DNA from 3 places in the Actinoallomurus rhizosphaericola genome. Region 2 is predicted to be linked to each of the others. Evidence: riboswitches for the same ligand, from Rfam matches in the RefSeq annotation. Region 2 holds a riboswitch; each other region holds the start of a gene.
The links. A riboswitch is a leader RNA that binds a small molecule or an ion and turns the genes downstream of it on or off. The one in region 2 is predicted to bind cyclic di-AMP.
Positions count from the first base shown of each region.

Region 1: linked by a shared signal. The riboswitch ahead of NE234_RS07935 (CHAP domain-containing protein) and the one ahead of NE234_RS21300 (CHAP domain-containing protein) in region 2 are both predicted to bind cyclic di-AMP.
Region 3: linked by a shared signal. The riboswitch ahead of NE234_RS08740 (CHAP domain-containing protein) and the one ahead of NE234_RS21300 (CHAP domain-containing protein) in region 2 are both predicted to bind cyclic di-AMP.

Region 1 covers NZ_JAMXMW010000003.1:49,281-59,266, reverse strand. The annotation lists gene NE234_RS07955 (substrate-binding domain-containing protein) at 1-819, opposite strand, end outside; gene NE234_RS07950 (tetratricopeptide repeat protein) at 1,154-2,482, opposite strand; gene NE234_RS07945 (class II 3-deoxy-7-phosphoheptulonate synthase) at 2,671-4,002, shown strand; gene NE234_RS07940 (NlpC/P60 family protein) at 4,168-5,184, opposite strand; cyclic di-AMP (ydaO/yuaA leader) riboswitch at 5,190-5,372, opposite strand; gene NE234_RS07935 (CHAP domain-containing protein) at 5,664-6,677, opposite strand; cyclic di-AMP (ydaO/yuaA leader) riboswitch at 6,678-6,825, opposite strand; gene NE234_RS07930 (beta-1,3-glucanase family protein) at 7,386-8,573, shown strand; gene NE234_RS07925 (FadR/GntR family transcriptional regulator) at 9,057-9,734, shown strand; gene NE234_RS07920 (SDR family oxidoreductase) at 9,919-9,986, opposite strand, start outside.
Region 2 covers NZ_JAMXMW010000009.1:174,017-184,002, reverse strand. The annotation lists gene NE234_RS21335 (FAD-dependent monooxygenase) at 1-1,040, opposite strand, end outside; gene NE234_RS21330 (cytochrome P450) at 1,297-2,538, shown strand; gene NE234_RS21325 (DUF4118 domain-containing protein) at 2,710-3,462, shown strand; gene NE234_RS21320 (serine hydrolase domain-containing protein) at 3,483-4,631, opposite strand; gene NE234_RS21315 (hypothetical protein) at 4,804-5,097, opposite strand; gene NE234_RS21310 (hypothetical protein) at 5,513-5,893, shown strand; gene NE234_RS21305 (dienelactone hydrolase family protein) at 5,958-6,647, opposite strand; cyclic di-AMP (ydaO/yuaA leader) riboswitch at 7,156-7,296, shown strand; gene NE234_RS21300 (CHAP domain-containing protein) at 7,304-8,056, shown strand; gene NE234_RS21295 (penicillin acylase family protein) at 8,177-9,986, shown strand, end outside.
Region 3 covers NZ_JAMXMW010000003.1:226,859-236,844, forward strand. The annotation lists gene NE234_RS08730 (phosphoadenylyl-sulfate reductase) at 1-197, shown strand, start outside; gene NE234_RS08735 (sirohydrochlorin chelatase) at 179-958, shown strand; cyclic di-AMP (ydaO/yuaA leader) riboswitch at 1,353-1,496, shown strand; cyclic di-AMP (ydaO/yuaA leader) riboswitch at 1,605-1,742, shown strand; gene NE234_RS08740 (CHAP domain-containing protein) at 1,755-2,513, shown strand; gene NE234_RS08745 (septal ring lytic transglycosylase RlpA family protein) at 2,654-3,283, shown strand; gene NE234_RS08750 (TetR/AcrR family transcriptional regulator) at 3,406-4,107, shown strand; gene NE234_RS08755 (acyl-CoA dehydrogenase family protein) at 4,094-5,701, shown strand; gene NE234_RS08760 (DUF6194 family protein) at 5,794-6,324, shown strand; gene NE234_RS08765 (TauD/TfdA dioxygenase family protein) at 6,445-7,344, opposite strand; gene NE234_RS08770 (ABC transporter permease) at 7,371-8,258, opposite strand; gene NE234_RS08775 (ABC transporter ATP-binding protein) at 8,255-9,097, opposite strand; gene NE234_RS08780 (ABC transporter substrate-binding protein) at 9,094-9,986, opposite strand, start outside.

The DNA of each region.
Region 1 (9,986 bases), on a different contig from region 2:
CCTCCGCTGGTAGTAGTTGGCGACCACGTTCCCGGTCAGGGCGAGGGTGAGCACGACGCCGGCGGCGATCGCGGCCACGGGCCAGCCCAGCCGCCGCTGGCGTTTCTCGTCCTTCACCCAGCCACTCGTCAGGGCGCCGTCCGCTTCGATCTTCTTGCTGATCGCGCCGTCCGCCGGATCGTCCTGCTCGCGCAGGACGACGACGAGCTTGAAACGCTGCCGCCGCTCCAGCGACAGGCCGGTCAGCCGGACGCCGTTCCACTGCCGGACGTCCTCGGGCGGCCCGGCGGCCGGGCTCTTGACCAGGCCCGTCAGACGGTCGGCCAGTAATCTCCGGAGCGTTCTCACATCGGGACCGCCGTTTCCCGTTACGGCGTTTCCGTTGGTCGTCGCGAAGAATTCCAGGTGATCCCGTACGGCGTCGTGCAGCCGGTCGGTGCTGGCGTCGGATATCCGCGCGTTCCAGATGACCCGGTCCTTGAAGGTGAACGACAACGGCCTGGTGAAGTCGGACGGCTCGATGTCGTAGCCGCCGGTGTTCCGGACGCGGATGATGACGATGCTGAGCCGGTCGAAGGTCCGCGCGTACTCCCGCAGTCTCGGGTCCGTCACCGTCGAGCGGTCCTCCACGTCGTGCAGGGCCACGGGACTGAGACCGATCTTCGAGTTGTACAGCACCCGGTAGGTGATCCGCCTGCGCCGGACGAGGTAGCGGTCGGCGAGGGGGCTCGTCACGAGCAGGACGATGAGGAGCCCCAGGAGGACGTTCTCCTGACGCTGCGCGATGAGTTCGGCGATCGCCTGGATCATGGTCGGCATGCCGCCCGCGAACCCCTCCCCGTGTGAGCGGTTCCATGACTCTAGAGCGCACGAGGGAGGGCGCCGCCCGGCGGCGGCTCAATTCACCGGCCTTTCACAGGCCCGCCATTCCCGGGCCGCCGCCGGTCCATTTCCACGACGGCGCCACCCCTTTCGGCAATTCCGGCCGCGCAGCCGAAGGACGCCGGTCCCGCGCGGGGAAAGGGCGCCCGTCCGGGATCGGGCGCGTACGCGGAAGGGCGCCCGCCCGGGATCGGACGGGCGCCCTTCCATGCGTACGCGACGGCTTCGGAGCGCCGGAGGCGGTGCCGCGGAGGAACCGCGGCACCGGCCCTCAGATCTTGCGGATGAGCACGATCGGGGTCTGCTCGTCCTCGTTGCCGGCGGGGTTGTCGGACAGGACCTTCTCCACCCACTTGCGGTCGACGCCCTTGGACGCCCCGACGACCCACGCGCCGGTGAGGTGGTTGGCGTCGACGACACAGACGTGGCAGCCGAGCGCCGCGGACAGGTCCTCCGACAGCTTGTCCGGCCGGCCGGGGCCGAACAGCAGGTGGTGGTCGTGCGGCGGGAGGGCCGCCGCCACGTCGTCGATCATGGCCGCGCCGGGGCCGGCGACGCGGTAGAACCAGCCGCGCTTGCCGACGAGCTTGCCGGCCGCGCCCGCGGCCGCGCCGAGCAGGACCTTGGCGCGGCCCGCCTCGAGGATCGCGCCCTGCATCCCGGCCGGGCTGTGCAGCGGGCCGATCTTGCCGACGAACTTGCTGAGCTGCTTGGCCATGCCCTCCGGCGTGATCAGCTCCAGCGGGATCATGCGCCCCTGACCGGCCGACGCCGGGCTCTCCGACAGGGCGAGGATGTCGTCCGGCTGCAGCATCCCCTGCGTCGCCTCCTGGATGACCGGGAGGATGCCGGTGCGGAGCGTGATCATCCTGGTCTTGATCGGGATGCGGCGGGCGCCGACGGCGCGCTCGTCGACCGGCGGGATGTTCGGCGCCTTCTCCGGCGCGAGCTCGCCGAAGTGCTGGTGCAGCATCTCCTTGATCTGCTTGTTGCGCGGGTAGATGGACGCGCCGCGCTGGAGGATGTCACGGGCGCCCGCCGGGTCGCCGGCCTCCAGCCGGAGCGCGGCGAGGAGCGTGTAGTCCGAGGCGTACACCAGGTAGTCGGGGGCCAGCGCGATCAGCTCGGTCTGGTACTTCAGGGCGCGCGGCTTGTCGCCCCGGTCCACCGCCCACTTCGACAGGCGCTTGAGCGCGTGCCGGCGCAGCTGGGAGTCGTTCACCACCGACTCGAGGATCGCCTCGGCGTCGTCGACCCACCCGCCGTCCTTGAGGACGTCGGCCAGCGTCAGGGCGTACCACGGGATCGTCGGGTACTTCTCACGGGCCTGCCGGACGATCTGGGCGGCGCGGCCGTAGTCGCCGCGCCACTTGTACGCCTCGGCGAGCGCCGCCGTGGCGAACCGCGTGTCACCACCGGCCGCGACCGCCTGCTGGGCGATCTGCTCGGCCTTCCGGTCGTCGCGCTCGTTGGTGAGGACCAGCCAGGACAGCAGCGACAGGCCGTCACCGTCGAGATCGGACCGCTTGGACTCGAGGAGCTGCTGGGCCTCCTCGGGCTTGCGGAGCCAGATGTCATAGGCGCGGCTGCTCGTGCTCATTGTCGAAACCTCATGCGTCGTCGGCGATCTGCGGGAGTCGGCCCATCATCTCAGAGTTTCCGGGCGGCCGAAGCGGGACCCGTTCACCGCCGGTTCACCGCCGCGGGATGGGCGGATCGTGGAAAGGAGGGGGGATTTCGCAGGTTGCATGACCCGGGCTTGTGGCCCGGTCGATACCCTTGGGTCTCGTGGACCTCCTCGATTCCTGGCGCGACCTTCCGGCCGCGCAGCAGCCCGACTGGCCCGACCCGGCCCGGCTCCAAGACGTCGCCGCGCAGCTGCGCAAGCTTCCGCCGCTCGTGTTCGCCGGCGAGTGCGACCGGCTCAAGGCCCACCTCGCCGCCGTGGCGCGCGGTGAGGCGTTCGTCCTGCAGGGCGGCGACTGCGCCGAGACGTTCTCCGGCGCGACCGCCGAGGACGTGCGCAACAAGCTGAAGACCCTTCTGCAGATGGCCGTCGTCCTGACCTACGCCGCGAGTGTCCCGGTCGTGAAGATCGGCCGGATGGCGGGGCAGTTCGCCAAGCCGCGGTCCAAGCCGTCCGAGGTGCGCGACGGCGTGGAGCTGCCCGCCTACCGGGGCGACATGGTCAACGGGTTCGACTTCACGCCGGAGAGCCGCGTGCCGGACCCGGAGCGGCTGCTGCGGGCCTACCACGCCGCCGCGGTCACGCTGAACCTCACCCGCGCCTTCACCCAGGGCGGCTACGCCGACCTGCGGCAGGTGCACGCCTGGAACCACGACTTCGTCGCCGAGAGCCCGGCCGGCCGCCGGTACGAACGGCTGGCCGCGGAGATCGACCGGGCGCTGGCCTTCATGCACGCCGCCGGAGCGGACCCCGAGGAGTTCCACCGGGTCGAGGTCTACTCCAGCCACGAGGCCCTCCTCCTGGACTACGAACGGGCCCTGACCCGCATCGACTCGCGGTCCGGCCTGCCGTACGACGTCTCGGGCCACTACCTGTGGATCGGTGAGCGCACCCGGCAGCTCGACGGCGCGCACGTGGAGTTCATGCGCCACATCCGCAACCCCATCGGCGTCAAGCTCGGGCCGACTACGACCGCCGAGGAGGCTCTCGCGCTCATCGAGCGGCTCGACCCCGACCGCGAGCCGGGCCGGCTCACCTTCGTCACCCGCATGGGCGCCAAGCGGATCCGCGAGCACCTCCCATCCCTGGTCGAGAAGGTCACCGCGAGCGGCGCCCAGGTCGCGTGGATCTGCGACCCGATGCACGGCAACACCTTCGAGTCGGAGAGCGGGTACAAGACGCGCCGGTTCGACGACGTGCTCGACGAGGTCGCCGGCTTCTTCGAGGTGCACCGGGCGCTCGGCACCCACCCGGGCGGCGTGCACATCGAGTTCACCGGCGACGACGTCACCGAGTGCGTCGGCGGCGGCCACGACATCGTCGAGGACGACCTGCACCAGCGGTACGAGACGGCCTGCGACCCCCGCCTCAACCGCGGCCAGGCCCTCGACCTGGCGTTCATGGTCGCGGAGATGTACCGCGTCGGGAAGTGATCCCCGGCTCTCGCCGCTGAGCGGGTCCGCGTGGCCGTCTGATGCCACGCGGACGACGCCGGCGGAGAAACGGATCGGCGGGCGATCCGGGTGTGCTCGTCTCCGACCACGCGGACGACGCCGGCGGAGAGACGGGCCGGGGCGGGCGATCCGGGTCTGCTGGTCTCAGACCACGCGGACCGCGCCCGCGAAGGGGCGGGTCGACAGGTCGGCGATCCGGACGTGGTCGCCGGTGTGCGGCGCGTGGATGAACTTCCCGTCGCCGATGTACATCCCCATGTGGTGGATGTCGGAGTAGAAGAAGACGAGGTCTCCCGGCTCCAGCTGGTCCCGGGAGACGTGCACCCCGGCGTTCCACTGGTCGCCGCCGTAGTGCGGCAGGTTGATGCCGACCTGTTCGTAGGCCCACATGGTCAGGCCCGAGCAGTCGAAGCCCTGGCCGGGCGTCGCGCCGCCCCAGACGTACGGGACGCCGAGCTGGCTCAGCGCGGCCCGTACGGCGCCGACCGCCTTGCCGGGACCGCCGGGGATCTCGGGCACCTTCTCGCCCTTACCGGCGCGCTCGACGGCGTCCTGCAGGAGCGGCTTACGGACCTTCTCCAGCTCGGCGCGGATGGTGGCGCGCTGCCGGGCGAGCCGGCTTCTGAGGACGGCCGCCTCCGCGGCGCGGTCACCGGCGTCCTGGCCGGTCCGCTGGGCGTTCTGGATCGCCTCGGTGAGCTGCCGGATCTCGGTGTCGTCCTGCTGCGTGAAGTAGTGCAGGGTCGAGGCCCGGTCCAGCAGCGCGCGCGGGTCCGAGGACGCGAGCAGGGCGGGTGAGTCGTCGGCCGTGCCGTTCATGTAACGAATGGCGGCGAACCGGCCGACCTTGCGCTGGATGGCCTTCAGCGTTACGGCGGCGCGGGCCGAGGTCTGGCCGGCGACGGCGGCGGCCCGCTGAGCCTGCTCCAGGCGCACCTTAAGGCCGTTGTACTGCTCGGTGAGCTGTTCGAGCCGGTCACTCAGTTGGCCGGCGCGCTGCCGGAGCGCGTCGATGCGAGGGCCGGGGCGTGCCGTGTCGGCCAGTGCGGGCGGCGCGAGCCCGGCGACGACGAGGGCGAAGGTCACGACCGCCGTACGGCGGGCCGTGCCCTTCCCGGGATGAAGAGGGTCGCGGGTGTCCGCGGCGCGGGATCGATCCATCCAGATGCTCCTCTCCTCAGGCCGCCTACCGGGTTAGCTGACGGGTTCGGACGAGAAGGAGCCCTACCGCGGGCCGTCGGCGACGGACGCGGATTCACCCCGGTGCGAAGACGAGGGAACGCCCCGTGCCTCCGTGAGTGGGTCCCCGGTTCCCCGGCGCGCCACGGCGCGACGGGCGATTCGGCGGTCCGGCCGTCTCTCGGCCGGTGACGACTCGCTGGAGATTAACGGATGGTGACGGGGCGTCCAACGCGAACATGCGGAGATGGCCCGGGGGATCGCAGGATGGTCACTCCGGGTGATGTACGGCTGGTCCTTTGCGCCTAGACGCCGCGGTCCCCGCCTGCCTCCGGGTGGGAGGAGACGGGGACCGCGCGGACGGCGCTGCGAGCGGCTCGGCGCCGCGGCTCAGGCCACGGACCTCGGGACGAGGGCCGCAGTGCCCTCGCCCTCAGGCCACGGACCTCGGGGTGAGGGCCTCAGGACAGGACGGACTCGGACTGCGTCTCGGACTCGGTCTCGAGCGAGCCGTTCTGCGACACCGCGGCGTGCAGGGTGTTCCAGAACGCCAGCTCGACGTCCTCCTCCAGCTCCGCGATCTTGCCCCAGAACTCCTGGTCCTCGGCCTTCGCGGCGGCCTCGGCGGACAGGACCGGCATGAGCTGGGTGCTGGCGTCGGCCGCGTCCAGGTCGGCCACGCTGACCTCGGCGGGCAGCTCGACCGGCGTGCGGTGGTGCTTGCCGCGCTTGCGGACCCGGACGTTCGGCGCCGAGACGGGCACCTTGACCTTCGACTTGCCGACGGCCAGGGCCACCGTCCCGAACAGCACGACGGCCAGCAGCCCGGTCAGGGCGGCCTGCTGGTCCGGCAGGGGAGCCGACGGGGCGGCCGAGTCGTGGGCCGCGGTCGTGTGCGCGTCGACCTGCGCCTGGACGTCTTTGCCGATCTCCTTGACGGCGGGCGGGGGCGCGGCGTGCTTCGGAGCGTAGTTCTGGTCGGCCTGGGTCGTCTGCGGGGCGGCCGGCGCCGCCTTGACCTTGACCTTCGAGGGATAGCCGAACCCGACCACCTGGCTGATGTCCCGGGTGGCGCGCGTCAGCGCGTTGTTGTGGTTGGCCTCGATGGTGTGCAGCGTGTGGCCGTCGACCCGCTCGACGATGCCGACGTGCTCGATGTCGCCGATGCTCTTGCCGCCCGACCACGAGAAGAAGACGATCGCGCCGGGCTCGGCCTTGTGGCCCCAGGCGCCCTGCTTCTTGAACCACTTGGCGTGGTCGGGGGTGTAGGCGAACTGGCCGGTCCAGTCCTCGACGCCGGCCTTGTCGGCCGCCCACGCGAGGAACATGTCACACCAGGCCGACGTCTTGTAGACCGGGTCCTTGTCGACATGCGTGCTGTACCAGTCGCCGAATTTCGTGTAGCCGCTGGCTTTCTCGTGATAGCCGAGCTGACTCTTGGCGACCTCTAGCAGTTTTTGACCTACTGAATCCATTCGCTCCCCTTTTACCGCCTACCGGGTTAGCTGACGGGTTCGGGCCAGAGGTAGCCCTACCGTGCGTGACGGATTCACCCCGAGGGACTGATGGGTCCCCGGCTCCCACGACGCTGGTTGCGCCGCCGGGACTCGGCGGTCGGCCTGCAACCCCCTGGTTGGAGGTTGGTCACAGCCCGATCTCGGCGAAATCTAGCCGAACTCTCGCAACAACGGCAACGCGTTCGGAAACGAAAGTCTGACACCGATTGCTCACCGAGCGTAGCCGCGCGTGGAGGTGCCCGGCCGGGTAACGCACGAAAAGGCGCTCTCACGTGCGGCGGAGCGCGCCGGGCGAAGTCGGCGGCGGTTTCGGGCGGAGCAGAGCCGAGCAGCGGACCGTCCCATAAAAAGTGACGAACACGGCATTCGGCAGGGTCCTCTCGGCGAACATCCGGCCCCCACGGGCGCATACGCCGGCGAGTCGCGGGTCGGCCCTCTCGCCGTGCGACCCGTGACGCGCGGACCCTCTCGCCGTGCGACCCGTGATGTGCCGCAGGCCACCGGCGCTCGTTCACCGGCGCTCGTTCATCGGCGCCCTAACCGATCCTGAAGCGCACCTTAAGCCCCTTACGCGGAGGTTCCCCGGCCGCTTCGCTGAACGCCTGACGCGGTCGTACGGAGTCGTTCAAGTCGCATGAAGAAGAAGGGGAACACGTGAACAGCAGGATGATCGGCAGAAGGTCGTTCCTGGCGTCGACGGCCGCCCTCGGCGCCCTGGCCCTCGGCGGGGGAGCGACGGGATGCGCCCCGTCGTCCCGGGCCCGGAGCACGGCGGCGACCGCGGGCGGCCTGCCGCTCACCGCCGTGAACCGGACCGGCGCGCATGCCGCCGCGCCGGTCTACATGTACGTCCTCGGGGTCGACCCGGCGACCGGCGCGCAGGGGCACGTGACGGCGGACGGCGCGTTCGTCCCCTGCGCGGCGTCGGACAACGGACCGGACGGGTTCGCCGACTACGCGATCCCGTTCCGCGACTCCGGCAAGGCGACCGTCGTCCTGCCGAAGATGTCGGGCCGGGTCTACTTCTCGATCGGCGACCGGCTGCGCCTGAAGGTCGTCACCGACGGGAACGGCAGGCCCGCCCTCCAGTATCCGGCGGGCTGGGTCGGTACGGACCCGAACTACCGGATCCTGCACGACTGGATCGAGTTCACCTACAACGACGCCGGGATGTTCTGCAACACGACCGCGGTCGACATGTTCAGCGTCCCGCTCGCGATCCGGCTCGCCGGAACCCGCACCCGGACCACCGGCACCCTGGTGCCCGGAGGCCGTGACCGGATCTTCGCCGCGGTGGCGGCGCATCCGGACTTCGCCCGGCTGGTCGTAGGGGACCGGCTGCGGGTCATCGCGCCCGGGCACGGCATCGAGGCGGGCCTGTTCCCGGCCGACTACTACGACTCCTACATCGACGCGGTGTGGAGCAGGTACCGGGGGACGCCGCTGACGGTGCGGACGGACGCCGGCACGTACACCGGGAGGGTCACCGGGGAACGCCTCACCTTCAGCGGCGGCGCCCGGACCCCCGCGTCCGTCGCCAGGCCGTCGACCCGCGACGTCCTGTTCTGCGACGGCGCGCTCGCGGCGCCGAACGACGGAGTCACCGGACCGGTCGCCGCGATCCTCGGCGCGGCCTTCAACCGCTCGACGCTCCTCTCGGACGCGTCTCAGCCGGTCACCGATCCCGCCCGGTACTACCGGGAGGCCGTGACCAACCACTACGCCAAGGCGATGCACGAGGCCGCCGCGGACGGCGCCGCGTACGGCTTCGCCTTCGACGACGTGGCCGGCCACGCCTCCTACATCCAGGACGGCGCGCCCACGTCGGTGACGGTGACGCTGACGCCGTTCTGAGCCGGCGCCCTGATGGCCGGAATCGGTCACTGAGGGACCTAGGGGGCGAAACGCCGCCCGTCCGCGCCCGTCCGGCTCCGGCCGGTCGCGGACGGCGCTCCGGCCGTTCCCGGGGCGTCCGGTGTCGGCCCAGGTGAGGCGCGGTGTCCCGGCGCGGGTCCGGCACCGGCCGCGGCGTGTCCCGCCGGGACGGGACTCGCCGCGGCCGACCGGTTCCGCGGCGACGCCTCGTGCTCCGTACGGCCGGGCGGGACGGCGGAACGCGTCTCCGGCCGAGCGGCGGCCGTTCGTCTTCCTGTTTGAATCATGACCCGGGAGATGGAGGGGCGCCGGTGACGGAGGAGGCCGCGGTCATGAGCGAGACGACGTCCGGAAGTCAGGCGGGCGGGCCGGCCTGGTGACGGGGGGAGCCCCCACCGGCCGGAGCGCCGCGCGGGACTCCGCGTGAGACGCCGTGCGGACGAACGGGACGGTGGGTGACCCGTGGCGTTCTACGGTGGCCGCGGGCTGCACGGCCAGACCGTCGAGGCCGTCGCCGACATGATCTTCGCAGGGGAGTTCCGGGAGGGCGACGGCATCGACGTGGCCGCACTCCAGGAGAGGCTCGGCGTGAGCTCCACCGCGCTGCGCGAGGCGTTGAAGGTGCTGACGGCCAAGGGCCTCATCCTGGCCCGGCCCAAGCGCGGCACGTTCGTCCGGCCCCGCTCGGACTGGAACCTCCTGGACGGCGACGTCATCCGGTGGAAGTTCGCCGCCGGACCGGACGACGCCTTCCTCCGCGACCTGCACGAGATCCGGTCCATCATCGAGCCGAGCGTCGCCGGGCTCGCCGCCTCCCGGCGCGACGCGGTCCACCTGATCACCCTGGAGCGGGCGCTGCAGCGGATGGAGCGGGCGCGCGGGGACGTCACCGAGGTCACCGCCGCCGACGTCGAGTTCCACCGGGCGCTGCACCTGGCCACCGGCAACGAGATGCTGATCCGGATGGACGTCATGATCAACGCCGGCCTGGCCGGCCGCGACGCGCTGACGCACGGAGCGGCCGGAGGCGCCGACACGGTCCCGGGCCACCGGGCGGTCCTGGAGGCCGTGCGGGCCGGCGACGGCGACGCCGCCGAGGAGGCCATGCGGGCGCTGCTCCCGCGACGCGTGCGGACATGACGACCTCGGGCGCGAGCGATCTCCCCGGCCAGGCCGACGCGAGCCCGGCCTGGCCGGTGAGCTCAGGCGCGACGCGGGCGGCCTCCTCGGCCGGCGCCGGCCCGGGCCCGGCCGGTGACCTCAGGCGGTCGCGGACGGACCAGGACTCCCCGGCCGGCGCGGCCTCGGGCTCCCGCCGGGGGCCTCAGGAACGGGTGCCGGCACGGACGGCGTCCTCGATCGGTGTGTCACCGCCGACGAGCTCCAGTGTCC
Region 2 (9,986 bases):
ATGGGGTGCCGTTCGGAGGTGTAGGTGTCGAGCAGGCTCTCGTCGCACCGGCCGCGGGCGACGGCGGCGAGCTTCCAGCCGACGTTGACGGCGTCGCCCAGCCCGAGCCGCAGTCCTGGACCGCTCCAATGCGAATGGACGTGCGCGGCGTCGCCCACGAGCAGGACCCGGCCGCTGCGGTAGGTCTCCGCCTGCCGCGCGTTGTCGGTGAACCGGGTGATCTTCGAGATCCCGGTGACCGTCACCTTGGTGCCACTGAGCCGGCGCAGCGAGCCCTGGAACTCCTCCAGCGTGATCGGCGCGTCCCGGTTCACCGGCGGCCCGTCGAACTCCAGCGTGATGAACCGGGGCGGACCCTCCTCGTACACCAGCAGCCCGGCGTCCTTGCGGAACCACCCGGGCAGGTGGAAGTCGGGGTCGTCGATGTCGGCGAAGGCGCGGTACCCGGTCGTGACGCCGTCCGTGCCCGGGAACGCGATGCCGGACAGCTTCCGGATCGTGCTGCGGCCGCCGTCGCAGCCGGCCAGCCACGCGGCCGCCAGCTCGTACGGCCCGTCGGGCCCCTCGACGTCGAGGTGTACGCCGTCGTCGTCCTGGGCGAACCCGGTGACGGTGTGGCCGCGGCGCACCTCGACGCCCAGCTCCGCCGCGCGCCGGGCCAGGTCCTCTTCCAGCAGCTGCTGGGGCACCAGCAGGTCCGGCGACTCGGGGCGGAGCAGGAACATGCTGGCGAAGTGCCGCGCGCCGGGGAACTCCTTGGGCAGCAGGCTGTCCGGCCGCCGCTCACCGGCGGCGACGCGGGCGCGCTGCTCGGGCGTCGGCGGCGTGATGGGGGTCTCGGTCACCCCGAGCATCAGCCCGCGACGGTCCATGATGTCGACGGCCCGGCCGGTGATCCCCTCGGCCTTCGGGCGCCATTCGATCGCGGGCAGTCGTTCGAGGACGACCACCGGCACGTCGTGGAGGGCCACCTCGCAGGCGAGCATGAGCCCCACCGGTCCACCGCCGACAACCGCCACCTGAGCATGCCGAACCGCCATTAACACCTCTATACGGGATAGCAGTGAGCCTGATGGAGGAGACGCGGGGTCGCCGATCACGGACCGGCGACATTCGCGACGGCCCGTTCGCCCAGCGTGCTTGACAGATGTGTCCGTTCGGTCAGCGCCGATGCTAATCGGGCGGTCCAGAAATGACTAGTGGTGTGTTTTTTCGGACTTGTCATGCATAATCGGCGGCGCGAGATGATCATGCACCGGGCCCGTCGCGGTCCGGGACCGGGCGGGAGGTGATCGGATGACCGACGGCCGGGCGGCTCGTCCGCTGGAGACCGATCGGCCCACCCCCTTCGACCCGCCCGTCGAGCTGCGGCGACGCCCCTCGCTCAGCCGGCTGGCCTACCCGGACGGGCACCTCGGCTGGGTCGCCACCGGGTACGCCGTGACCCGGGCCATCCTCGCCGATCCGCGCTTCAGCACCCGGCGTGAGCTGCTGCATCAGCCGGTCGGCCGCGAACGCGCGCACGAGCGGCCGACCCCGGCGGAGCCGGGCATCTTCCCGCACACGGACCCGCCCGAGCACACCCGCTACCGCCGCCTCCTGAGCGCCCACTTCGGGCCCCGGCGCGTCGCGGAGCTGACACCGGCGATCCGGGCGTACACCGAGCAGGCCCTCGACGCGATGGCGGACGGCGGGTCGTCCGCCGACCTCGTCACCGCGTTCGCCGTGCCGATCCCGGCCCTGGTCATCTGCGAACTCCTGGGCGTCCCCCCGGAGGACCGGCACGCCGTCCAGGCGGCCACCGCGGTGATGAACGACCTGGACTCCGCCCCGGAACGGGCGGTCGAGGCGGTCATGTCGATCACCGGGACGGTGCGCCGCCTCATCGCGCGGCTGCGCGCCGGCGCGGGCCCGGCGTCCGGCGACGGTCTGCTGGCACACGCCGTGGCCACCGGCGACCTGACCGACGAGGAGCTCACCAACCTCGGCATGGTGCTGCTGGCCACCGGGCACCTGCCGACGTCGAGCATGCTCTCCCTGGGAACGTTCCTGCTGCTCACGGACGCGACCGAGCGGGCGCGTCTGCGCGCGGACGCCGTCACCGCCGAGCGCGCGGTCGAGGAGCTGCTGCGCTACCTGTCGATCCTGCAGTTCGACGTACGGCGGACCGCGCTCGCCGACGTCGAGATCGACGGCCAGGTCATCGCGGCCGGTGAGACGGTCGTGCTCGCGCTGCCGGTCGCCAACCGCGACCCCGCGCGGTTCGCCGACCCGGACGCCCTCGACCTGGGCCGCTCCGCCACCGGGCACCTGGCCTTCGGCCACGGGGTCCACCAGTGTCTCGGCCAGCACCTCGCGCGGGCCGAGCTGCGCATCGCGCTGACCGCGCTGTTCGGCCGCTTCCCGGACCTGCGCCTGGCCGTCCCGGCGGCCGAGGTGCCGACCCGCGAGCGCTCGGCGGTGTACGGCGTGGACCGCCTGCCCGTCGCCTGGAACTCATCTTCGGCCGGACAATCGGACGGAACGGAGAATAGATGAGCCATCAACCACTCATGTGAGTAATGCAACACACGTCAATTACCAAGCGTGTGAATAGCGCCACTCCTGGCTCGGTTAACCGGTGCGGATAACCGAATGGCGAACACTCCTTCGGTCCGTCCGGCGGTCACCGGTGACGTCCGGGGTACTTCTCGTCAGGGGAGGTACGCCATGAGGGGACACCGGCGCCGGGACGTCGTCGCGGTGGCGGCCGCGCTGGCCGGTCCGCTGCTGGTCGCGCTCGTCCTGCTGCCGTTCCGGAGCAGCCTGTCGAGCACGAACCTCGCGCTGATCCTCGTCGTGGTCATCGTGGCGGTCGCGGCTCTCGGCAACCGGCCCGCCGGCGCGCTCGCGGCCCTGTCGGCCGCCGTGTGGTTCGACTTCTTCCTCACCCGGCCGTATCAGAGCATCCTCATCCACCGGGCCGCCGACGTCCAGACCGTGGTGCTGCTGCTCGCGGTCGGCCTCGCGGTCTCCCAGCTGGCCGCCCGCGCCCGGCGGCTCAAGGTGATCGCCGTCACCGACGCCGCGTACCTCGCCCGGATCCACGACACCGCCCGGCTGGCGCAGGGCGCGACCTCCGCCGACGCGGTCGTCGACCACGTGCGGGAGGAGCTCGGCGACCTGCTGCACCTGCGGGCCTGCCGGTTCGAGTACGGCTCGCTGCTCGGTCATCCGCCGCGGCTGGAGCAGGACGGCAGCCTGACCGTCGGCCGGCGGCGATGGGAGGTGGAGCGGCGCGGCTGGCCGGAGGAGGACGTCGAGCTGCGGGCCTTCGGCAACGGCCACTTCCAGGGCCGGTTCATGCTCAGCCCCGTGCCGGGGGAGCGGCCGTCACTTCAGGCGCGTCTGGTCGCCGTCACCCTCGCCGACCAGGCCGGCGCCGCCCTGGACACGGCGGCGCCGGAGGAACGGGAGCAGTAGGGACGGGCCGGCGGGATCGGTCAGCCGCAGAGGGCGGTGTCGAGGGCCGCGGTCACGTGGCCGAGCTGGGTCTCGTTGGAGAGCAGTTCGGTGACCGCGATGGTCGCGGCGCGGCCGTCCTCGGTGGCGCCGTTGGTCGTCGAGAACCCGTCGATGTCGCCGCCGTGGCCCCAGACGAGGCCGCCGCAGCTCAGCGGGGTGCTCGTCAGGCCGAGGCCGTACCGCACCCCCGTGCCGAGGTCGGGGGCGGGGACGGTCGTGCGCATCTCCTTCAGCTGCGCCGGGGCGAGCAGCCGCCCGCCGAGGAGCGCGGTGAAGAAACGGTCGACGTCGCTCGGCGTGGAGATCAGCTCACCGGCCGCCCAGCCGAAGGACGGGTCCATCACGGTGACGTCGGTCAGCGGCGCCTTCGGGTCGTCGTGGTGGTAGCCGTGGGGATGCGGTTCGCGGATCGTCTGGTCGCCGACGCCGGGGAAGTAGGTGTGCCGCAGCCCGATGCGGTCGATCACCCGACGGGTGATCTCCTCGCTGATCGGGCGGCCGGTGACCTTCTCGACGAGCAGCCCGGCGACGGCGTAGTTGGTGTTGCTGTACTCCCACTTCGTGCCGGGCGCGAAGTCGGCCTTCTGGGCGAGGGCGAGGTCGAGCAGCTCACGGGGCTCGAAGTACCGGTGCAGGTACGGCAGGAGGCCGTTCGCCAGGATGCTCGTGTAGTTGGGCAGGCCGCTGGTGTGCTGGAGCAACTGCCGCACGGTGATGTGGCGGCCGTCGATGCCGTCGCCGCGGATGAGGTTCGGCAGGTAGGTCTCGATCGGTGCGTCGAGGCGGATCTTGCCCTCGCCGACGAGCTGCAGGACGACGACCGCGGTGAAGGTCTTGGTGTTGCTGCCGATGCGGACGTACCCGTCGGCCGGCACCCTGGCCCCGGTCTTCAGGTCGCCGACGCCCGCGGTGTAGTCGTGGAAGCGCCCGTCCCGGCCCCGTACGGTGGCCAGGGCGGCGGGGAACCCGTCGTCGCGCACGAGCTGGTTCAGGTGCTGCTGGACGGCGTCGCCGGTCCGTGCGGTGCGCGCCGCGAGCGCGCCGGTCGGTGCGAGGAGGACGCCGAGACAGCCCAGCGCGACGATGGCGGTGAGACGCCGGCCCTTGCGGAAACGTTGATCGCTCATGGCGATGACGTTACGTACGGGCGGGGTGACGGATCGATACCGCAGGCGGTAGTCCCGGAGTAGTGCTGGCTGTACCTCCGTCCGGGGGCCGTCCGCCGGAGACCCGCCCCGGAGATCCGGGGCGGGTCGTCACGACGGGACCGGTTGGTCCGGCGGTCCGCCGCTCAGGGTGTCAGAACCAGCCGCAGCCGCCGCAGTCGCCGCAGCCGCCCGACCAGAAGAACCAGTTCGTGTCCGAGGTGCGCTTGTAGTAGGAGTACGAGAGGTTCCCGGTCCGCAGGTGCTTGCGTACGACCGAACGCCGGTGCGCGTAACCGCCGGCACCGCCGTACGTGGCGACGGACTGCGGTGCGGCGATCGTGGCCGTCTGCGCGCTCGCCGACCCGGCCGTGCCGATCGTGGCCATGGTCGCTCCTGCGAAGGCCAGGCCGGCGACCGTTACTCCCATCCGGCGCGAAATACCCATGGAAGATACCTCCTTTGGTTCGGCTCGCGCGCGACGATGCCGGAGTCGCACGCGTCATTTGGGACGTTCATGGCGCTATGTCCCATTTCAGGGCACATCACGGCACTCGCGAAGTCAACCGATATCTGTCGAGATGAGCGATATTTGAATGACGCTTAGCGTTTCCTTGCCGAGATCGGATCGCAGCCCTCGGTCCGCCTTCGGGCAGGGCGTTGACCAGGCGTAACCCGGAAGGCGCTGGGAATGCTCTCGGTGCTCGGAGGCCGCAACGGCATGGTCGTTGACAAGCGCGGGTAATCTTCCGGTCGCATCGGCGCCGGGGGACACGATCAAGCCGGAACCGGGGTATGCACGCGGACGTCCCGAAAAGTTCGCGGAGCCGCGTGCGAAGAATCGCGCAATAAGGGGTTCGGATATGCCGCTGACGATGCGCCGCCGGAATCGGAGTTCACGCGAGGACACGGTCGGCAACGGGCGGGCGCTCGTTTTCGCCGCCCTGCTGAGCGGCGTTCTGGTGGTCGTCGCGTCCCCGTGCGCCCTCGCCGCGAAGACCCGGGCCCTCGGGCACGGCGGCCCGCTCGTCGGTGGAGGCGGAGACGGCAGGATCAACCGCTTCGCCGTCCGCGCCGGAAACGGAAGGTTCAACCGGACCTCCGTCGTGCTCAGCCCTTCGGTCAACCGCGGCGTCCAGCAGATCGGGAACACCACCGTGGGCGGCCGGGCCAACACCCAGTCGGCCGTCTGCATCAAGAGGTGGAGAGCCTGCGTCGTCCGCCAGTCCATGGGCGGCTGGTGACGGCGGCCTCCACTCCGTGGCGCCCGGCTCCTCGGGCCCCGTGCCTCCGTCCGGACGCGGCCGCTCAGGTGCCGCCCGATCGCTGCCCGATCGGCGCGAGGTGGTCGAGGAACCATTCCCGTGCCAGCTCGGCGACCGTCTCCAGAGTCCCCGGTTCCTCGAACAGGTGCGTGGCGCCGGGGACGATGGTGAGCCGGCTCTCGCAGCGCATGAGGGCCTGAGCCTGGCGGTTCAGCTCGATGACGACCTCGTCCCGGCTCCCGACGATCAGCAGCGTGGGCGCGGTCACGTGGCGGAGGCGGGACGCGGCGAGGTCCGGCCGGCCGCCACGGGAGACGACCGCGGCGACGTCCGCCTCGGGCTCGGCGGCGGCGCACAACGCGGCGGCGGCCCCGGTGCTGGCGCCGAAGTAGCCGACGCGCAGTCCGCTCGCCTCGGGGCGCTCGCGCAGCCAGACGGTGGTGTCGACGAGGCGCCGGGCCAGCAGTTCGATGTCGAAGACGTTGGCGCGATCGGTCTCCTCCGCCGGGGTGAGCAGGTCGAACAGCAGAGTCCCGAGCCCCACCTGGTTGAGCGCGGTGGCCACGAACCGGTTGCGCGGGCTCGCGCGGCTGCTGCCGCTGCCGTGGGCGAACATGACGAGCCCGAGACCTCCCTCGGGGACGGCCAGATCGCCGGCCAGCCGGACCGGTCCGGCCTGGATCTCGACCTTCTCCTCCCGCGGACAGTCGTCGGTCCGATGGTCGAAGCCCATGACTCCACCCCCTCGCCCCCACGCTCCCTCCGAACGCGGACCCGGGCCAGAGGCGATGGTCCTCACCATGGCGGCGATCGGCCGTCGTCACATCAGTAACTGCAGTAACAAAAGACCCACAATTGCTCAGGAGTTGACTTCCGTAATGGCGCTCCCTTGCCTCGCATGCGCCGAGTGACCCACATCACGTAAACTCGCTGTTTAAGTGGGCGTTTTGTCCTGCTAAGTTCCAATCACTCTTTCGGCGCCCCCCACGCGTCACCCCATACCCGTCGGCCATGGCCGGCCCGCCCGACCCAGGCGATAGCGCGTTCACAAGACGCCTGCCCGAGCCCGAGCCCGCGTCCGACCAGCCGGTTCACCAGCGAGCTGCGTCGCTTCCGCCGAGCATCCACCGGGTGCGCACGCGAGAGCGGCAAGGGAGTGGAACCATGATCACGCCTTTCCGCTGATCCACCGTCGCCGCGGCGACGGCGACCAATCGGAAGTCTCTCAAAAATCGCCCATATTCGGGCGACCGCTTAATCCGCATCACGCGGAGCCGGGGACCCAACGCATTCCCGGGGTGAATCGGCATCCCCCCATGCCGTAGGGCAGCTTCCACGCCCGAACCCGTCAGCTAACCCGGTAAGCGGCATGGAAGCAAGGAGTACCCCGTGTCCGCTGTCCCTCGACCCCAACGTTCCGGAGCACGTCTCGCCGCCGTCCTGTCGGGCCTCACGGCGGCCGGCGCGGCCGCGGTCCTCGTGACCGCCGCCGGGCCCGCCGAGGCGTCCTCTCTGCCCGCGCGGGCCGCCGCGCAGGCGCACCAGGTGAAGCAGGTCTCCATCCCCGGCAGGGGAATGAACGCCAAACCCAAGCCCAAGGGCGATCCCAAGCCCAAGGCCGACCCCAAGGCCAAGGTCATGGCCGAGCGCCGGCTGCCGGTCACCGCCACCGACGCGCTGAAGATCGCCCTCGCCCAGGTCGGCACCAGCGAGGACGGCGACGGCAGCACGAAGTACAGCCGGTGGTTCGCCGCCTCCCCGTGGGCCCAGCGGGGCGTGCAGCGCGACGGCGGATCGGTCGGCGACTACGCCGACGCGAACTGGTGCGACATGTTCGTCACCTGGGTCGGGGCCCAGGCCGGCGTCCAGGGGATCGGCGGTGACGCCTTCGCCCCCGCGCACGCCGCGTGGTTCCAGGCGCAGGGCCGCTGGGGCACGACCCCCAAGCCGGGGGCGGTGGTGTTCTTCTCCTGGAGCGGCGGCAAGGACATCGACAGCATCGATCACGTCGGCCTGGTCATCAAGGACAACGGCGACGGCACGATCCAGACCGTGGAGGGCAACACCGACGACGCCGTGAAGGTCCGGACCCGGGACACCAGCGAGGTCGTCGGCTACGGCTACCCCGAGTACGGCCAGTAGGCGCGCCTCACTCCGGCCGGGCCCTGCCGTACGGCGAGGACCCGGCCGGAACCCTGTTCGGTGGGCCGAGGCGAATGGTTTACTGACGCGATCATCCCGGTTCCTGGGGCAGGAGGGTCGATGGTCCGGTTCGCGCCGCTGGCCCGGCTGCCGCGTCCGGCCCGCTGGGCGGTGCGCGTCCTGGCCGTTCTGGTGGCGCTGACGCTCGTGCTCGGGCTGTACGGGTGGTGGACCGTACGGCGCTCGTACCCGCAGGTCGACGGGCGGATCACGGTTCCCGGGCTCGGCGCGGACGTCACCGTGCTCCGCGACCGGTGGGGCGTCCCGCAGATCTACGCCGACAGCGCCGAGGACCTGATGCGGGCGCAGGGCTACGTTCACGCGCAGGACCGGTTCTGGGAGATGGACTTCCGGCGGCACATCACCGCCGGGCGGCTGTCGGAGCTGTTCGGCACGACCACCCTCGACACCGACAAGGTCGTCCGCACGCTCGGCTGGCGGCGCGTCGCCGAGCAGGAGCTGCCGCTGCTGCGCCCCGAGACCCGCCGCTACCTCGACGCGTACGCCCAGGGCGTGAACGCCTGGCTGGCCCGGCACCGGAACACCGCCACGCAGAGCCTGGAGTACTCCGTGCTGGGCCTGCAGCGGACCGGCTACCGGCCCGAGCCGTGGACCGCCGTCGACTCGCTGTCCTGGCTGAAGGCGATGGCGTGGGACCTGCGCAGCAACATGGACGAGGAGCTGGGCCGCGCGATCGCCGCCACCAAGGTCTCCCCGGCCCGCGTCGCCCAGCTCTACCCCGGCTACCCGTACGACCGGAACCCGGTGATCGTCCCCGGCGACGGCGGCTCCGGCGGCCGTACGGGCACGGCGCCGCGCGCCCGCGCGCTGTCGCCGGCGCTGACCCGCGTCGCCGCCGCCATCCACGCGATGCCGACGATGATGGGCAACGGCGCCCCGGGCCTGGGCTCCAACTCCTGGGTCGTGTCGGGCACGCGGACGAACACCGGCAAGCCGCTGCTCGCCAACGACCCGCACCTCGCGCCGCAGATGCCGTCGCTGTGGTACCAGGCCGGCCTGCACTGCCGGAGCGTGTCCGCCGCCTGCCCGTTCGACGTCACCGGGTTCACCTTCTCCGGCGTCCCCGGCGTGATCATCGGGCACAACGCCCGGATCGCCTGGGGGTTCACGAACCTCGGCCCGGACGTCACCGACCTGTACCTGGAGCGGGTCACCGGCTCGACGTACGAGTACAAGGGCCGTCAGGAGCCGCTCCAGGTCCGCACCGAGCAGATCAAGGTGGCCGGCGGTAAGACCGTGCCCCTCACCGTACGGGCGACGCGGCACGGCCCGCTGCTGTCCGACGTGATGGACACGGTCCGCACGGCGGGGAGCGGCGCCGCGGTCGCGCTGCGCTGGACCGCGCTGGACCCCGGCCGGACCGCCGACGCGATCGTGTCGCTGGACACCGCCGGGAACTGGGCGCAGTTCCGTACCGCCGCCCGGTCCTTCGAGGTCCCCGCGCAGAACCTCCTGTACGCCGACGTCGACGGGCACATCGGCTACCAGGCGCCCGGCCGCATCCCGATCCGGTCGAGCGGCGACGGGCGCTGGCCCGCCCAGGGCTGGACCGGCAGGGAGGAGTGGACGGGCTTCATCCCGTTCGACGAGTTGCCCAGCGCGTACGACCCGCCGCAGGGCTACATCGTCACGGCCAACAACGCCGCCGTCGGGCCCGGCTATCCGCGGATGCTGACCCGCGACTGGACCTACGGCTACCGCGCCGCGCGCATCGCCGAACTGGTCGCGCGGACGCCGAGGATGGACGTGGCGACGATGGCGCGCATCCAGATGGACGACCGCAACGGGTTCGCGCCGACGCTCGTGCCGCACCTGCTGCGCGTCGGCTCCGGCCCCGCCGTCGCGCTGC
Region 3 (9,986 bases), on a different contig from region 2:
ACCCCCTCGCCCGCTGGACCCAGGACGACCTGCACGGCTACATCGAGGAGCACGGCATCCTGGTGAACCCGCTGCAGTACGACGGGTACCCCTCGATCGGCTGCGAGCCCTGCACCAAGCGGGTCGCGCCGGGTGAGGACCCGCGCAGCGGACGCTGGGCCGGCACCGGAAAGACCGAATGCGGCATCAACCTGTGAGAGCCGGGCGATCCGGGGGCGGCGGGGCGGTCCCCCTGGTCGCCGTGGCCCACGGAAGCCGGGACTCGCGGGCGGCGGCGACGGTCGAGGAACTTCTCGATCTTGTACGCCGTTCCTCGGGGGTGCGGGTCGTGACCTCGTATCTCGACCACGCTCCCCCGGCGCCGGGGCAGGTGCTCGGTGGTCTCGTCGGAGAGGGGGCCGACGAGGCCGTCGTGCTCCCTCTCCTGCTCACCGCGGCGTACCACAGCAAGACCGACATCCCCGGGGTGCTGCGCGCGGCGCGGGCGTCTTATCCGCGGCTGACGCTGCACTACGGCGCCACGCTCGGCCCCCACCCTCTGATGACCGGCGCCCTGGAGCGGCGGCTCGCCGAGGTCGGCGTCCGGCCGGACCCGGAGACGGCCGTCGTGCTCGCCGCCGCCGGCTCCAGCGATCCGGCGGCGAACGCGACGATCGGCCGGATGGCGCGCGGCTGGCGGGGCTGGCGCGCCGTCGTCCCGGCGTACGCCTCCGCGGCCCGTCCCACGCCCGCGGAGGCCGTGCGCGCGCTCTACGCGGCGGGAGCGCGGCGTGTGGTCGTGGCGTCCTATTTCCTGGCCCCGGGCTTCTTCGCGGACAAGGTGCGGGACGAGGCCCTGGCGGCCGGCGCCGTGGCCGTCTCGCCGGCTCTGGGCGCCGTCCCGGAGCTGGCGGAGATCACCGCGCAGCGCTACCGGGAGGCCCTCCTCAACGCCGGTCCCGTCGCGGTCGCGGGCTGAGCGACCAGCGCGGCGGGTATCTCCTCCCGGCGCCGCAAAGCCTTGTGCCGTCAGGCTTTGCGATTGATCGCCATTTCGGCGATCTTTATCGAGGCGCAAATTCGATCATTCGGAACCGATCATTAGACGATCTTTTAGCGATCATCTATTCCGGCCCGCGATGTGAGCCATGTCGCAAACATAGGTATTTGGTCGGCCGATATTTGTCTGCTATGTTCCCACTAAGTCCGGAGGGACGCCCCCCATGCGCCTCCCGGACATCCGCCGGCGGCGGCCGGCCCACCAGCGCAGACGGCGCAGCGCGAAGACGCGTGAGGGCCTCCGTACAGAGCCGAGACGGTTCATATCCAAATCACGCCACTCCCGCGGAGCACCGCTCGATCCCCATGGAGCGGGAGCGGCAACGTCGAGTCCGTGAGAGTCACGGAGCCGGGGACCCATGAGCAGTCCCGGGGTGAATCGGCACATCCGTCGTGTCGTAGGGCGACTTCCACGCCCGAACCCGTCAGCTAACCCGGTAGGCGTACTGGAAGTAAGGAGTCAGAACCTTGTCCGCGAGTCTTCCCTGATCTGAATATCCGGTCGTCGTCCCGCCCCTGGGACCGTACGGCCAGACCCTGTCTCTTTGTTCGTGCCGTCCGCGCAAGCGGGCGACCCGCTGAATCCGCACCTCGCGGAACCGGGGACCCACCGCACCATTGGGGTGAATCGGCACTTCTGTGCCGTAGGGCAGCTTCCACGCCCGAACCCGTCAGCTAACCCGGTAAGCGGCATGGAAGCCGAAGGAGTACCCCCCGTGTCCCCTCGACACGCCAAACCCCGCTTTACCTCGAAGAAGAAGTGTCTCACCGGCCTCATCGCCGGCGCCGTGACCGCCGGCGCGGCGGCGACGACCGTCGTGACCGCAGGGCCCGCCCTGTCCGCGCAGGCCTCCACCGTGTCCCGTCCGGCCGTCCACCAGGTGGCACAGAAACCCGCACCCGGTACGGGTAAGGCGGAGCACGCCCGCCCCGCGGGCGACGACGCGCACCTCAACGTGCACACCGTCGCCGAGCAGAAGCAGAAGAAGCTGCCCACGGCCGCGGACGTCCTGAAGCTCGCCGAGTCCCAGGTCGGTACGACCGAGAACGCCACGGGCGGCAGCAAGTTCAACCAGTGGTTCATGACCACCCCGTACGCCAAGGCCGGTGCCGCCCGCGACGGCGGCTCCGTCAGCGACTACGCCAACGCGTCCTGGTGCGACATGTTCGTCACCTGGGTCGGCGACACGCTGGGCGTCAAGGGCATGGGCGGCGACGCGTTCACCCCCTCCCACGCCAAGTGGTTCATCTCGCAGGGCCGCTGGGGCAGCGTTCCCAAGCCCGGCGCGGTCGTCTTCTTCTCCTGGAGCGGCGGCGGGGTCGACAACATCGATCACGTGGGCCTGGTCGTCAAGGACAACCACGACGGCACCATCCAGACGGTCGAGGGCAACACGGACGACGCCGTGAAGGTCCGGACGCGTAACACCTCCACCGTCGTGGGCTACGGCTACCCGGAGTACCCGCAGCAGTAGCCGCCCGTCGGCGCGTGCCGTGCCGCCGCCGGTGCCGCGGCACGCGCGACCTCCCCTTCCCGGACTTCTCTCCGGATCTCTCTCACCCCTTCCCCGGTACCCCCATGCCCTCATCCCCGCATGCCCCCGAAAGGAAAGCGATGATCAGGCTTTCGACCAAGGCCATCGCCAGCGTCGCCGCCGGAGTCACCCTGGCCGGCGCCGGCGTCACCACCGCCCTCGCCTACGGGGGCACCTCGGAGGCGGCGGCGTCGCCTCAGGCGCAGAGCGCCCCGGCGAAGGTCGCGCAGCAGGCGCCCGCGCAGGCCGAGAAGCGCGTCCAGAGCGGTGCCCAGGACCGGATGCTCCTGTCGGTCAAGAAGGGCAACGACCCCAAGAAGCAGGCCAAGGCCCCGGCCCTGCCCACCGGTGTCTCCACCGCGACCTCCTTCTGGGACCCGTCGACGGCGTCGGGTAAGCCGATGGCGTACGAGACGATCGCCAGCCCGTACTGGCCGCTCGGCACCAAGGTGAAGGTCACCTACAACGGCAAGAGCGAGATCGGGATCGTCGAGGACTTCGGCCCGGCGGAGTGGGCGGTCGCCCAGCACAACCCGCCGGCGCTCATCGACCTGTCGGAGAAGATGATGAAGCACCTCACCGGCACCGCGTCCAACTCGATCACGGTCAAGTTCCAGGTGCTGGAGCTGGGCAAGGGCCCGGTGTACCGCCACTCGGGCACCGGCTACGCCACGGCGACCGGCGCGGCTCAGGCCACCGGCAAGGCGTAACCCGCTCCCCCTCGCCTGCCGGCCGGACGGCGCGGGATCCCCTCTCGGGATCCCGCGCCGTTTTTGTGCCCGTTGTCCGCGCAGGCTTGCCGGGAAGGAGTGAACTGAGGTTCAATCCTTGTGTGCCGTACCGCCGTACCCCCCGGGTCGAGGCCCGGCTCAGCGCCTCGCGGGACCGCATCCGCGCCGCCGCGCTCTCCGTCGTGGCCGAGCAGGGTTACGCCGGATGCTCGATCGCCGCCGTCGCCCGGCGGGCGGGTGTGGCGACCGGCAGCGTGTACCGCCATTTCCCGTCGAAGTCCGAACTGGTCGCCGAGGTCTTCCGCGTCGCCTCCCAGCGCGAGGTGGACGCGTTCGCCCGCGCCGCGTCACCGGACCGGGCCGCGGCCGAGAGCGTCGCGGCGGTGATCGAGACCTTCGCGGGCCGGGCCCTGCGCGCGCCGCGCATGGCCTACGCGCTCCTCGCCGAGCCGGTGGACCCCTCCGTCGACGCCGAACGCCTGGTTTTCCGCCGGGCGTACGCCGCCGTCCTCGCCGAGATCATCAGTCGCGGGATCGCCGCCGGCGAGCTGCCCGAGCAGGACGTCGAGGTCGGCGCCGCCGCGCTCGTCGGCGCCATCGGCGAGGCCCTCGTCGGACCGCTCGCGGTCGGCGCGGGGCAGCCCGCCGACCCGGATCCGCCTGGCGTCCCGGCCCAGCCCGCCGACCCGGCCCAGCCCGCCCGTACCGACGCGGCGGCGGATGGGCAGGCCCGGATCGACCTGATCTCCCATCTCATCTCGTTCGCCCAGCGCAGCATCGGAGCGGTCAGTGACTACGCATGAGGTCTTCAACCAGGTCCCCCCGCTGTTCGGCCACGACGTGGCCGACGACCCGGCACTCCTCGACGGGCTCTTCCGCGAGGGCGGCGGCTGGGCGGCCGAGGCCGTCCACGAGCTGGGCCGGCTGGCGGGCACCGAACAGGCGCGGGAGTGGGGCCGCCTCGCGAACGAGCACCCGCCGGTGCTGCGCACCCACGACCGGTACGGCCACCGCATCGACGAGGTGGAGTTCCACCCCGCCTGGCACGAGCTGATGCGCGTCGCGGTGAGCCACGGGCTGCACGCGCGCGCCTGGACCGAACGGTCCGGGGCGCACGTCGCCCGCGCCGCCAAGTTCTACGTCTGGCGGGTCGACGCCGGGCACGGCTGCCCGATCTCGATGACCTACGCCGCCGTGCCCGCGCTCCGGCACGCGCCGGAGCTGGCCCGGCGGTACGAGCCGCTGCTGACCTCCGACACATACGACTTCGGGCTGCGCGACCCGGCCGGCAAGCGCGGCATCCTCGCCGGCATGTCGATGACGGAGAAGCAGGGCGGGTCCGACGTCCGGGCCAACACGACGCGGGCGGTGCCGCAGCCCGACGGCACGTACCTGCTGACCGGCCACAAGTGGTTCACCAGCGCGCCGATGTGCGACGTGTTCCTCGTCCTCGCGCAGGCCCCGGAGGGCCTCACCTGCTTCCTGCTGCCCCGGGTGCTGCCCGACGGCACCCGCAACGCCATCCGCCTGCAGCGGCTCAAGGACAAGCTGGGCAACCGGTCGAACGCGTCCGCCGAGGTCGAGTACGAGGAGGCCGTCGCCTGGCGCGTCGGCGACGAGGGGCGCGGCGTCCGCACGATCATCGAGATGGTCAACATGACCCGGCTCGACTGCGTCATCGGCGCGGCCGCCGGGATGCGCGAGGGCCTCATCCAGGCGGCCCACCACGCCGCGCACCGGCAGGCGTTCGGCCGGTACCTCATCGACCAGCCGCTGATGCGCAACGTCCTGGCCGACCTGGCCGTCGAGTCCGAAGCGGCGACCCTCCTGATGCTCCGCCTGGCCGGGGCGACCGACCGCGGCGAGACCGCGTTCAAACGGTTCGGGCTCGCCGTGAGCAAGTACTGGGTGTGCAAGCGCTGGCCCGCCCACGCGGCGGAGGCCCTCGAATGCCTCGGCGGCAACGGTTACGTCGAGGACTCCGGCATGCCGCGGCTGTTCCGCGAGTCGCCCCTCAACGGGATCTGGGAGGGCTCGGGCAACGTCTCGGCGCTCGACGTGCTCCGGGCGATGGTCAAGGAGCCGGAGACGGTCGAGGCGTTCTTCGACGAGGTCGGCCTGGCCTCGGGCGCGGACGCCCGGCTGGACGCCGCGGCCGCCGAGGTCAGGGACGCGCTCACCGACGTGGCGACGATCGAGGTGCGCGCCCGGCGGATCGTGGAGCGCCTCGCCCTGGTCCTCCAGGGCTCGCTGCTGGTCCGGCACGGCCATCCGGCCGTCGCCGACGCCTTCTGCGCCTCCCGCCTGGGCGGTGACTGGGGCCGGGCGTTCGGCACCCTGCCGGCCGGCGTCGACTTCGGCGCGATCATCGAGCGGGCCCGCCCGAAGACCGGCTGAGCGCCGCGAGTTCACCCGCGCTTTGAAGGTCGCCCGGCGGTGACCAGGCCATTGATCGGCGTCATCGGCGAAAAGTCTCACAGGGAACTTCAATGGAACCCTGGAAGGGAGAACGCGACCGAGATCGGAAGGGCGTCATGACGCAGGACGAGATCATTCAGTTCGCAGCCGGCCTGCCGGGGACCGTGGTGGTCACGGCGAGCGAGGAGACCGGCGCTCCGGAGCCGGCCTGGGGTGACACGTTCATCTCCTACGATCCGCGCGGCGACGCGGCCGCAGACCGGTTCCTCCCCTTCGCAACGATCGTGACCAAGGACTACGACGGGTTCGACACCGCCTCTGACCTCGACCGCCCCGGCGTGTTCCGGTTGAACCTCGCCGTCGGCCGCAGGAGGTTCGAGGAGCTGATCGGTCACTCACCGGCGGCGCACGCGGACCACCGCGGCGGCATCGACTTCACGGTGACCGACCGGGTCCTCCCCCACCCCGTGTACGCGGCGCAGGGCTGGGTCTGCGTCCTCAGCCCCGGCGAGGCCACCTCCTCACTCGCCCGCACCCTCCTGGAGGAGGCCCGCGCCCGGGCCGCGGGACGACTCGACCGGACCCGGCCGGGCCCCGCCTGACGGCCGAGCCGGCCGCTCGCGGTCCCCGGCCGGCGCCGGGCGCGTCGCGCACCCGCCGCCCGGGGTCTCATCCGCCGCCGGACGGGGCCCGGAGCCCCGCGCCTCCGGGCCCCGCGTCCATCAGGCGGCGGCGACGGCCGGGGTGTAGTGCTGCGCCTCGTCGCCCTCGATGACGTGGCTCCGCGTGCCGTCGACGCCCACGGGGACGTCGCCCGCCACGGTCACCCGGTGCAGCCTGCGGGGCTGGTCCCCGTAGTCGTCCGGGGCATAGTGCTGGGTGATCCGGTTGTCGAACACCACGAGGTCGCCGGGGTTCCACTGGACGCGCAAAATGTTCTCCGGCCGGATGACGTACTCCTGGAGGATGCGCAGGATGTCACGCGACTCCGTGCTGTTCAGCCCGATGATCCGCTGGGCGAACCCGCCGATGAACAGTCCGCGTTCGCCCGTCTCCGGGTGCACCCGCACGACCGGATGCCCGGTCCGGTACCGCCGGGAGACGAACGTCTCCCGGTACTCCACCGCCTTCCTGGTGTTCGTACGGGGCAGGACGTAGTCGTAGTCGTTGGTGTGCACGGCCCAGAGGCGGTCGGCGAACTCCCGCAGCTGCTCCGGCAGGTCACGGTAGGCGGCCGCGGCGTTCGCGATCAGCGTGTTGCCCCCGTACGGCGGCACGACCAGTGCGCGGAGCGTGGTGACCTTGGGCGGCGTGCGCACGAACGTCACGTCCGTATGCCAGTGGTTCGACCGGATGCCCTCCTCGCCGTCGACCGGCAGGATGTTGGGGCTCCCGTCCACGGACGGCACGGTGGGATGGGCGGCGGTCAGCTCGCCGAACCTCGCGGCGAAGCGGATCTGGCCCTCGTCGTCGAGGCCGGTGTTACGGAACACCAGCGCCTTGTGCTCGAGCAGGGCCGCGTTGAGCTCACGGAACTCCTCGCCGCCGAGGCGGTCGAGGCCGACGCCGGTGACCTCCGCGCCGATGCGTCCGCCGACCTTGCGAATGTCGAGGGTGGACATGGGGCACTCCTTGTCTTTCAGGGGTCTCACGAGTGGCGGATGGTGGGGTCGGCGGCGCGCAGCAGAAGGCGCAGCAGGCCGTCGAAGACGAAGCCGAGGACGGCGATGACGATGATCCCGCTGAAGATCAGCGGAGTCTGGAGGTAGTTGCCGGCCTGCAGGATCAGGAAGCCGACCCCTCCGGTGGCGGCGATCATCTCGGCCGCGATGATGCTCGTCCAGGCGCCGCCCATGGCGATCCGCATCCCGGTGATCACGCCGGGGACGGCGGCGCGGAGCCGTACGTGCACCATCGTGTGGAAGTGCGAGGCGCCCAGGCTCCGGCTGGCGTTCACCAGTTCGGCCGGGACGGCGTCGAGGGCGCCCAGGGTCGCGATCGTGATGACCGGGACCACGCCGAAGAACAGCAGCGCCACCTTCGACGTCTCACCGATGCCGAACCAGACGACGAGCAGCGGGATGAACGCGATCGGCGGCAGGGGCCGTACGACCGCGATGATGGGGTCGGCGAGTTCGCGGATCACGCGGACGCCCGCCATCGCGGCGCCCAGGACGAGGCCCACGACCGTGCCGAGCCCGAATCCGGCGAGGATCCGGCCGGTGCTGATCAGGGCGTCCTCCAGGAGGGTCTTGCCCTGGACCTCCGGGTACCGATGGGTGACGTAGTGCCCGAACTCACGGACGGTCCCGGTGACCGACGGCAGCGTCACCGGGTCGCCGATGATCAGCGCCGCGACCTGCCAGACGCCGAGCGCCAGCAGCAGGCCCGCGCCGCCGAACGCCACGCGCCGCCACGAACGCCGCCTCCGCCGCCCCGGCGCGCCGGTCGTCCCGGACGTCACCGGCGGCGGTTCCTCTCCGTCGGGCGCCTGCGCGGCGGTCAGGGGCGCCGCGCTCGTGATCTGCTCGCTCATCGCTCCAGCACCTCCCTGATCCGCCGTTTGGCGGTGACGAACTCGAGCGTCTCGGTGTCCTCGTAGACCCGGGGGCGCGGGAGGGGGATGTCGACGACGGCCTTCGTCCGGCCGGGCCGCCCGGACAGCACCGCCACCCGGTCGCCGAGGAGGGTCGCCTCCTCGACGTCATGGGTGACGAACACGATCGTCATCCGGTGCCGCTGCCAGAGCTCCAGCAGGAACCGCTGCATCCCGGCGCGGGTGATGGCGTCCAGCGCCCCGAACGGCTCGTCCATGAGGAGCACGCTCGGGTGGTTGATCAGCACGCGGGCGAACGCCGCCCGGTGGCGCATCCCGCCGGACAGCTCGTGCGGGTAGGCGTCCCGGAAGTCCGCCAGCCCGACCGTCTCCAGCAGGGCGTCGGCCTCCTCCCGCACCTCCCGGGTGAGCGCGCCCCTGGCCTTCGGGCCGTACAGGACGTTCTGGCGGGTGGTGAGCCACGGGAAGAGCGTCGGCGTCTGGAACAGCACGCCCCGGTCGGGGCCCGGCCCCCGCACCGGCCGCCCGTCCACCAGCACCTCGCCGGAGTCGGCGGGGACGAACCCGGCGAGAACGCCCAGCAGCGTGGACTTGCCGCACCCGGAGGGACCGAGCAGGCAGAGGAACTCCCCCGCCTCGATGTCCAGGCTGACGCCTTCGAGCGCGGCGGTCCGCCGGCGCCGTCCGCGAAAGGTCTTGCCGACGTCCCGGAGCCGGATCGCGGACGGACGTTCGGTGACCCGGGGCTCCGCGACGACCGCGTTCGCCGGCCGGCGTTCCGCGGCGGCCGGCGCCTGAGGCGTGCCGGGCCGGCTCACGAGCAGCCTCCCGCCTGCGCCTTGGCCCAGAAGCCGGGATCGATGTGCGCGGCGATCTGGGCGATGGACGGAACGGCCTTCGCCCGGCCCTGCGTCACCAGGAACTCCCCGGTGCGCTGGAAGTTGGCGGCCAGCCGGCCGGAGGCCGCCCTGCCGTCCGTTCCCTGGAGCCAGCCGGTCTCCTCGGCCGCCGGGATGTAGGGGTAGCTCTTCGTCGCCTCGACGGCGTCGTCGGGCCGTACGCCGAGGAACCGGGCCGCCGGGCGGACGTACTTGGCGGCCTGGTCCCCGTGGACCAGCGTCTGGGCCTGGGAGACCTGGCAGACCAGCTGCTGGACCAGGTCGCGGTTCTTCGCGGCGTACGTCCGGCTGACGGCGAGCAGGTTGACCGCGGCGTATCCGAGCCTGGCGATGTCCGCCGCCGTCGTGAGCACCCGGCCGCCGTGCTTCTTCAGCTCGATGAGGAAGGACTGGCTGATGTAGACCGCGTCGATCTTGTGGGCCTTCCAGGCGGCGGCCTCGGCCGCCTCGCTTGCGAAGCTGGCGATCTGCACCCTGCCGGTGAGGCCCTGACTCTTCAGCCAGCCCCGGAGCTGGAAGTCGAGGGTGGAGCCGACGAGCACCCCGACCTTCCGCAGGTCGGCGTTCGACCTGATCGCGTCGCTGACGACCAGCCCGGACTCGTCGATGCTCTCGGCGAAGACCACCTCCACGTCCGTGCCGGAGGAGAACGCGCCGACGAACGGCGGGTTGCCGACACCGGAGACCACCGGGAAGGCGCCGGCGCGCAACTGGGCCATGCCGGCCACGCCGCTGTCGATCGGACGGAGCTCGATCTTCGCTTTGACGTGCGACGACAGGCCGGGGTCGGCTGCCACGACGGCCTCGG